DNA from 2 places in the Arthrobacter sp. CAN_A2 genome. Region 2 is predicted to be linked to the other one. Evidence: predicted binding sites of a transcription regulator. Region 2 holds the regulator's gene; the other holds the start of a gene.
The links. The regulator LexA, encoded in region 2, represses DNA repair genes until DNA is damaged. The targets are predictions, from matches to a motif close to TCGAACANNTGTTCGA.

Region 1 (4,391 bases), on a different contig from region 2:
AGTTCCTCAGGCTCGTGGACGCGCTGGAGGAGCTCGATGACGTCCAGAACGTCTACTCGAACGCGCACCTCCCGGACGAGGTCCTGGCCGAGCTCGAGAACGACGACTGACATCGTCCCTCCCGGCCCCGGGCGGCGGACAGCCCCGTGACCTTCCGCGTGATGGGCGTCGACCCCGGGCTGACCCGCTGCGGGCTGGCCGTCGTCGACATCGAGCCGAACCGGCGCTCCACCCTCGTGGCCGTCGGCGTGGTCGGCACCGACGCCGGGCAGAGCCTCGATCAGCGGCTCCTGGTCATCGCGGAGGCCGTCGACACCTGGCTGGACCTGCACGAGCCGCAGGCCCTCGCCGTCGAGCGCGTGTTCAGCGGGACCAACATCAGCACCGTCATGGGCACCGCGCAGGCGTCCGGGGTCGTCATCGTGTCCGCCGCCCGGCGGGGCATCCCGGTGGCCCTCCACACGCCCACCGAGGTGAAGGCCGCGGTCACGGGCAACGGGCAGGCGGACAAGGTCGCGGTCACGAAGATGGTGACCAAGATCCTGCGCCTGGACACGCCGCCCCGGCCCGCCGACGCCGCCGATGCCCTGGCCCTGGCCATCACGCACGCGTGGCGCCGGGGCGTGGGGACTCAGGGTGCGGCCGCGGCCGGCGGGTTGGTCACCCCCGCGCAGCGCCTCTGGGCCGAGGCGGAGGCCCGGGCCCGACGCCGCTAGCCCGACCATCCGCGGTGTGGCGACTCGCGCCTCCGCCCTCGCCGCCGCATCGCGAGGGTCGCCGTCGGCTCAGCGCGAGCTGCGGACGTCCAGGACGGACGGCACCCCGGAGAGTGCTACCCCGATCCGCACCTCCAGGCCCGGGCCCTCGTCGTCGGCCAGCCAGGCATGGAGGCACTGCCGGAACAGCGCGAACCCGATGGCCGCCAGGACGTCGGACTGTTCGGGCGGGAACCCGCGATCGATCAGGGCCACCGTCACGTCCTCCTGCCACCGGGCCTGCTTGGCGAGTTCCCGTCCGGACAGTGCGATGTGCGAATCGATGATGCGCCGGCGCCGCTTCAACAGGTCGCGCCGGGACTCGACCGCCGACGCGAGCGTCCCGAGCGCCTTCCCCATGTGCACGTCCGCGCGGACGGGACCGGTGTCCTCGGCGATGACACCGATCAGCAGGGGCAGGAGGCCGTCGTCGTCGGCGAAGAGCACTTCCTCCTTGTCCGCGAAGTAGCGGAAGAAGGTCCTCGGGGTCACGCCGGCCGCGAGAGCGATGTTCTCGACGGTCGACTCCGCGTAGCCGTGGTCGACGAACTGGCTGATCGCCGCGTCCACGAGGCGGCGGCGGGAGTCTTCGGGCCAACGGGGCATTCACCGATCCTACCCTTGTGTCACTTTGTGACATCGACTATATTCCTTGCCATGTCACAAACTGACGTCACACCGCCGACGATCGTCCTGACCGGCTTCACGAGCGGCATCGGCGCGCGGCTGTTCGAGGAGCTCCTCGGGCACCCCTCACGGCCGAACCTCGTGCTCCTTGCCCGCGATGCTGCCGGCCTCGGGCACGCGCTCGAGCGCGCCCGCGCAGCGGGGCTCGTCGCCATCGGTGCACTCGCCGATCTCGGCGACCTCGGCTCCGTCCGCACTGCGCTGGAGCAGGTCCACGCTGCGCAGCGACGCGACGAGGTGCGCCTCATCGATGTCGCCCTTCTCAACGCCGGCGCACAGTTCACGAGCAGGCGGAACGCCGGAGCGCAGGGGCATGAGCTGACCTTCACCGTCGACGTGATCGCACAGCACCTGCTCCTGCGCGGGCTGGAACCGCTCCTCGCCGCGGGTGCCCACGCGGTTCTCATGGGGTCCTCCACCCATCGCGGCAGGAAAGCGAGCTTCAACCTCATCCCGGACCCGCAGTGGCGGGATCCCGACGATCTCGCCCGGGTAGAACCTCCTGCCGATGGTCCGACCCGATTCGCCGACGAGCGCCGGAAAGGCGGCGTCGCCTACGCCTCGAGCAAGCTCGCGCTGGTGACCCTCGCCCACGGATGGGCGGAGCGACTCGCTGCGTCCGGGCGTCGACTCAACACCTACGATCCCGGGCTGGTCGCCGGGACCGGGCTGGGCCGGGACATGCCGGCCCCCATGTACTGGGTCTGGAAGAACGTGATGCCGGCGATGAGCGTCCTCCCGGGAGCCTCGACGCCACGGGCCACCGCCCGCCACGCTGTCCGGCTGGCCCTCGGAAACGCGCACGGGTCGTTGAACGACGGCTACGTGGAGATCGGCCGGGTCACCCGTGCGGAACCGGTCACGTTCGCGACCGATCGCCGGGAGCGGCTGTGGGCCTGGCTCGAGGACGCGGTCGAGGAGTACCTGCCGACCTATGCCGCGTCCGGGGGCCCCCGGTGATCCTCGTCTCGCTCGGACTGAACATGCTCGTCCTCGTCCCGGTGACGGTCCTCCTGGCCCGCGAGGCGCCGGGGTTCCGTGAGGTGTTCGGGGAGAGGACACCGGCCCGTGACATCCTCTTCGCCATCTATCTGGCGATCCTCACGTCGTCGGCCGTACTCATGGGCGCATGCCTCGTGCTGCCCGATGCACCGTGGCTGACGGGAGCGGTAGCGGCCCTGCTGACGGTCCAGGTCGTCTACAAGGGCCTCACCGCACTCACCGTGCGGAACGGTCTGCGTCACCCCGTCGTCCTCGCGAACCTGACAATCGCCGCCGTGCACACGCTCACCGTCCTGGGGATCGCGCAGGCCCTTCCGTGACCAGGGTGGCGCGGGCAGGTGTCGGCCGGATCAGGGGAAAGGATCACGGGCAAGCCCGGACCCTGCGCATCCCGCGCGGCGGCGGATCCGGTGTGGCGGCTCGATCGCGGACCGTTTCGCCGGTACCGTAGAGGATTAGAACGTATGTTCGACGTCGGGTGGATGCCCGGCGGTCCCGCCCGCCAGTGCCCTTGGAGCTCCTCATGATCAGTTCCCTCCGCGGAACAGTGACCCACGTGGGCCTGCACTCCGCCGTCCTCGACGTCAACGGCTTCGGCATGCAGGTCCAGGCGACCCCCCAGACCCTGGCCGGGCTGCGCCTGGGGGAGCAGGCCTCCGTCGCCACGGCCATGATCGTCCGCGAGGACTCGATGACGCTCTTCGGCTTCGAGGACGCGGGCCAGCGCGAGGTCTTCGAGACGCTCCTGGCGGTCAGCGGCGTCGGGCCCCGCCTCGCACTCGCCGTCCTGGCCGTCCACACGCCCGAGGCCATCCGCGTCGCCGCGTCCTCGGGTGACGACAAGGCTTTCAGCAAGGTGTCGGGGATCGGTCCCAAGGGCGCCCGCCGGATCGTGCTCGAGCTCGCCGGCAAGCTGGTCCCGCTCGACACGAAGCCCGGGGTGTCCAAGCAGACCTGGCAGGGCCAGGTCCTCACGGCCATGATGGGCCTCGGCTGGTCGGAGAAGGATGCCGGAGCGGCCATCGACGCCGCCGTCGACGAGGCGCCCGAGATCGCCGCGACCGGTGACGTGGGCCAGATCCTGAAACTCACGCTGCGCAGGCTCGGCCAGGACGGCGCCCGCAGCTCGGCTCGGACGAGGGTGACTACATGACGGACCAGCACCCGGAGGAGGCGCCGCTCGTCGCGCCGGCCGCCGACCCCGAGGACCGCGCCGTCGAGGCGGCTCTCCGGCCGAAGAACCTCGACGACTTCGTGGGCCAGAAGCGCGTGCGCCGGCAGCTCTCGCTCGTCCTCGAGGCGTCCCGCCTGCGCGGACGCAGCGCCGACCACGTGCTCCTGTCCGGTCCTCCCGGCCTCGGCAAGACGACGCTGGCGATGATCATCGCCGCCGAGATGAACGCGCCGCTGCGCATCACGTCCGGTCCCGCCATCCAGCACGCCGGCGACCTCGCGGCCATCCTCTCCTCCCTCACCGAGGGCGAGGTCCTCTTCCTCGACGAGATCCACCGCATGTCCCGGCCCGCCGAGGAGATGCTCTACATGGCCATGGAGGACTTCCGCGTCGACATCATCGTCGGCAAGGGACCCGGCGCCACGGCGATCCCGCTGGAGCTGCCACCCTTCACCCTCGTGGGCGCCACGACACGCGCGGGGCTCCTGCCCGGCCCGCTCCGGGACCGCTTCGGCTTCACCGGGCACCTCGAGTTCTACTCGACGGAGGAACTCGAGCTCGTGCTCCGCCGCTCCGCCATGCTGATGGACATGAAGGTCAACTCGGCCGCGTTCGCGGAGATCGCCGGCCGGTCGCGTGGCACGCCCCGTATCTCCAACCGCCTGCTCCGGCGCGTCCGGGACTGGGCCCTGGTGCACGGCATCGACCTCATCGACGCCCGGTCCGCGAGTGCGGCGCTGGACATGTACGAGGTGGACGCGCGGGGCCTCGAT
Region 2 (4,391 bases):
GCCCGATGGCCCAGGAGTGCTTCAGTGAGAAGGCGCGCGCCGCAGCGGCGGACGCCGACATCATCATCACCAACCACGCGATGCTCGCGATCAGCGCCTTCGAGGGTCTCGCGGTCCTGCCGGAGTACGACGTCGTCGTCATCGACGAGGCGCACGAGCTCCACGACCGCGTGACCGGAGCCGTCTCCGGCCAGCTCTCCGCCTCGATGGTGAGCGCGGCCGCCGCGGCGCTCCGCCGCCACGCCTCGATCGGCACCGGATCCCTCGACACGGCCGCCGACGCGTTCGAGGCGGCAGCCGAGCTCGTCCCCTCTGGCCTGCTGCCGGGCGGCCTCCCGGAGGATCTCGAGCAGGCCCTCGCCCAGGTCCGTGACGCCTCCCGGGCTGCGCTGTCGGACACGAAGACGGATGGCAAGTCCGAAGCCGACGTCGACGGCGGCCGGCAGGTCGCGCGGTCCCGCGCCACCCTGGTCTTCGAGCTCGCCGAGAGGATCCTCGCCGCCTCCGACGTCAACGAGGTGGTCTGGGCGTCGCGCCCCAGCACCTTCACGCCGGGATCCGGCTACGCGCAGCCCGACGAGAGCGCGCCCGCGACGCTGAACGTCGCACCGCTGTCCGTCGCCGGGCGGCTGCGGGAGGGGTTGTTCGAGGACCACACCGTGATCCTCACCTCCGCGACCCTCGCCATCGGCTCCGAGTTCGGCCCCGTCGCGGGATCACTGGGCCTCAGCGGTCCCGGTGCACCCGCCTGGACCGGCGTCGACGTCGGGAGCCCCTTCGACTACCCGCGGCAGGGCGTGCTCTACGTGGCGAAGGACCTCCCGAAACCCGAACGCGGCACCTCCGAGGCGCAGCTCGAGGAGCTCCTCGGACTGCTCAGGGCGTCCCGTGGGGGCGCGCTGGGACTGTTCTCGTCGAAGCGCGCTGCCGAGGAGGCGGCGGAGGCTCTGCGCCCGAAGGTCGATTTCGAGATCCTGTGCCAGGGGGAGTCCTCACTGAATGCGCTGGTGACGCAGTTCGCGGAGGAACCGGACACCTGCCTGTTCGGCACCATGTCACTGTGGCAGGGCGTGGACGTGCCGGGGTCCTCGTGCCGGCTGGTCGTGATCGATCGCATCCCGTTCCCCCGGCCCGACGATCCCTTGATGACCGCCCGCACCAGGGCGGTGGCCCGGAACGGTGGCAACGGATTCATGAGCGTGTCCGCCACCCATGCGGCCGTCCGGCTCGCACAGGGCGCCGGCCGCCTGATCAGGGCCACGGGGGACCGGGGCGTGGTCGCCGTCCTGGACAGTCGGCTCGCCACCGCCCGGTACGGGGGATTCCTCCGGGCCGCCCTCCCGCCCTTCTGGGCGACGACGGACCGCGCCACCGTCACGGGGATCCTGGAGCGGCTCTCGGGGCGCTGATAAGTCCCGGGCGGCGCGGCCTCCCGCGCGGAAGCTACAGCGCGCGCAGCACCGAGACGACCTTGCCCATGATGCTGGCATGGTCGCCCAGGATGGGCTCGTAGCGGGTGTTCTGCGGCAGGAGCCACGTGTGCCCGTCCCGCTGCCGGAAGGTCTTGACGGTGGCCTCCTCGTCGAGCAGCGCCGCGACGATGTCGCCGTTCTGTGCGCTCTGCTGCCTGCGGACCACCACCCAGTCGCCGTCGCAGATCGCGGCGTCCACCATGGAGTCTCCCGAGACCCTGAGCATGAAGAGATCCCCGTGGCCGACGAGCTGGCGGGGGAGGGGCATGACATCCTCGACCACCTGGTCCGCGAGGATCGGACCACCCGCGGCGATGCGCCCTACGAGCGGCACCAGGGCGGTGTCGACGGCGATCCGGTGCTCGACGGCAGGCTTCCGGTCCGGAGACGAATCGGCGTGCGCGCCCGACGTGTCCGGAGCCAGGGTCAGGGGGAGCAGGACCTCCATGGCGCGGGGGCGCTTCGGGTCCCTGCGCACGTACCCGAGCCTCTCGAGCTGCGCCAGCTGGTGGGTCACGCTGGACAGGCTCGCGAGGCCCACGGTGTCGCCGATCTCCCGCATGGACGGCGGGTACCCCTTGTCGGCGATCGACCGCTGGATCGTCTCGAGGATCGTCAGCTGCCGGGCGGTCAGCCCCTTGGACACGGAGCGGCCGCGCGGCCTGCCCCGGCCCGCAGAGATGGGCACGGCGTCTGCCGGGACGTCGGCAGTGTTCGATTCCTGCCGGGCTGCCGCTGGTGATTCCGCCACTGTTGCGCCTTTCGCCTGGGATCGCTGATCCCGTCGTCACCGCCGGTCCGCTCCCGTGGACCGGAAGTCGTTTTGTCAGAGGCGGCTGGTTGTGTGAGATGCATCGGCCACGGAACGGCCCTCGGAGAGCAGCATCCGTCGACGATGTCCTGATCTCCCCACGCTAGGACAGACGAGGGCACTTTTCAAACATATGTTCGAGCGAGTCTCGACACGGGTCGATCGTAGATGCTAGAAATAGGCAGAGGCTTATTAGAACGTGTGTTCGAACCGAGCGCTTCGCCCGGTCAGGGCATTCGAAGGAAAGAGGAACGGCAATGGTTACACCCGTACTGCATGGCAGCTCGCTGTGGACGCCCGCTCGCCCCGAAAGCCATCTCAGGCTGATCTCCGCGCCCGGAGCGTCGCCGTCCACCGGCCCCCTGACACCTTCGGCCTTCGCGGCGCCCTCCAGCCCTCACTCGGCCCGTCCCTCGGACACGACCGGTACCTCCATGCAGCCCGGTACCTCCATGCAGCCCCGTACCTCCACGCAGCGGAGTACGGAACGCCCCCTGACGCTCACGCGGCGCGGGCGCCTGCTGCTGGTCGGCCTGCCGATCGCCCTGGCCGTCGCGGCCCTGATCCTCCTGGCAGCGTTCCTGACCTCCCAGGCCCAGGCGGGGGAGTCGGCGCCGACGTCCACCGCCACGGTCGAGGTGAGTGTCGCCACCGGGGAGACCCTGTGGGATCTCGCCGTGCTCTACGCGCCGGAGCGCGATCCCCGGGACGTCGTCGCGGAGATCGTCGAGCTCAACGACCTGCCGAGCTCCGTGGTGCAGGCCGGGCAGAGCATCGCGGTCCCCGCCGAGGGGTGAGCGCCACCCGCGTCGGGGTCGAGTCTCGGACGCAGCCCATTCGCCCGCGGAAGACGGCATCCCTTAAACTGGAGTGGTGCCCTCCTCCGTTGAAGCCCTAGCCGCCCTTCCTCTGCGCGACGACCTCGTGGGGCTGCACCCGTACGGCGCTCCGCAGCTGGACGTCCCCATCCTGCTCAACGTCAACGAGAACACCCACGGCGTGCCGGCCGACGTGCACGCCGCGATCGTGGAGGCCGTCGCGGAGGCGACCCGGGGGCTCAACCGCTACCCCGACCGCGAGTTCACCCAGCTGAGGAAGAACCTCGCCGACTATCTCGGGCACGGCCTGACGCCCGATCAGCTGTGGGCCGCCAACGGCTCCAACGAGGTCCTCCAGCAGGTCCTCCAGGCCTTCGGTGGGCCCGGACGCACCGCGATCGGCTTCCCGCCCACGTATTCGATGTACCCCTTGCTCGCGAGCGGGACCGGCACGCGCTACGTCACCGCCGCCCGCGGCGCCGCCTACACCATGACACCCGAGGACACCGCCCGGGCCGTCCGCACATCCGGGGCGAACATCGTGTTCCTGTGCTCGCCGAACAATCCGACCGGCACGGCGCTCGGCCTCGACGTCGTCGAGGCGGCCTACGAGGCCGGTGAGGACGCGCGCGCCATCATCATCGTGGACGAGGCCTACGGCGAGTTCGCGCAGGAAGGTACGGCGAGCGCCCTCACCCTTCTGTCGGGACGCCCGCGGTTGCTCGTGTCACGGACCATGAGCAAGGCCTTCGCCCTTGCCGGTGCCCGGATCGGCTACCTCGCGGCGGCGCCGGAGATCGCCGATGCCCTGCGGCTGGTCCGGCTGCCGTACCACCTCTCCGCCATCACCCAGGCGGCCGCGAATGCCGCCCTCACCCATGCGGACACGCTCCTGGCGAACGTCGAGGCGATCAAGGTGCAGCGGGACCGCATCGTGCGAGAGCTCGAGACCCTGGGGCTCTCGCCCGCCCCCTCGGACTCGAATTTCGTCTTCTTCTCGGGCCTCGACGACCCGCACCGTGTCTGGCAGGGCCTCCTGGAAGCAGGTGTCCTCGTCCGTGATGTCGGGATCCCGGGGTCGCTCCGGGTCACCGCAGGCACGGAGGAGGAGACGACGGCGTTCCTGACGGCGCTGGCGACGCTGATCTGACGGTCGGCGCCGCCTGGTCCGGGCCCTGCCGGACCGTTCCCGGCGGCCTTGCGCCGCCCGGACGCTTCGCCCATCATGTGTCGCATGGATCGTCCGATCTTCGATGAGGCGCAGTCGTTCTTCGCGCGGCTGGAGGCGGA

Region 1: ruvA (Holliday junction branch migration protein RuvA) is a predicted target of LexA. The motif match lies at 2,901-2,916, and genes of this name have one in related genera.

The regions. Positions count from the first base shown of each region.
Region 1 is NZ_JADOUS010000004.1:245,236-249,626, forward strand. It holds gene IWX63_RS07075 (YebC/PmpR family DNA-binding transcriptional regulator) at 1-110, shown strand, start outside; gene ruvC (crossover junction endodeoxyribonuclease RuvC) at 147-716, shown strand; gene IWX63_RS07085 (TetR/AcrR family transcriptional regulator) at 786-1,361, opposite strand; gene IWX63_RS07090 (hypothetical protein) at 1,413-2,402, shown strand; gene IWX63_RS07095 (hypothetical protein) at 2,399-2,764, shown strand; gene ruvA (Holliday junction branch migration protein RuvA) at 2,968-3,597, shown strand; gene ruvB (Holliday junction branch migration DNA helicase RuvB) at 3,594-4,391, shown strand, end outside.
Region 2 is NZ_JADOUS010000002.1:41,750-46,140, reverse strand. It holds gene IWX63_RS02445 (ATP-dependent DNA helicase) at 1-1,409, shown strand, start outside; gene lexA (transcriptional repressor LexA) at 1,444-2,160, opposite strand; gene IWX63_RS16690 (LysM peptidoglycan-binding domain-containing protein) at 2,541-3,080, shown strand; gene IWX63_RS02430 (histidinol-phosphate transaminase) at 3,157-4,251, shown strand; gene IWX63_RS02425 (DUF2461 family protein) at 4,336-4,391, shown strand, end outside.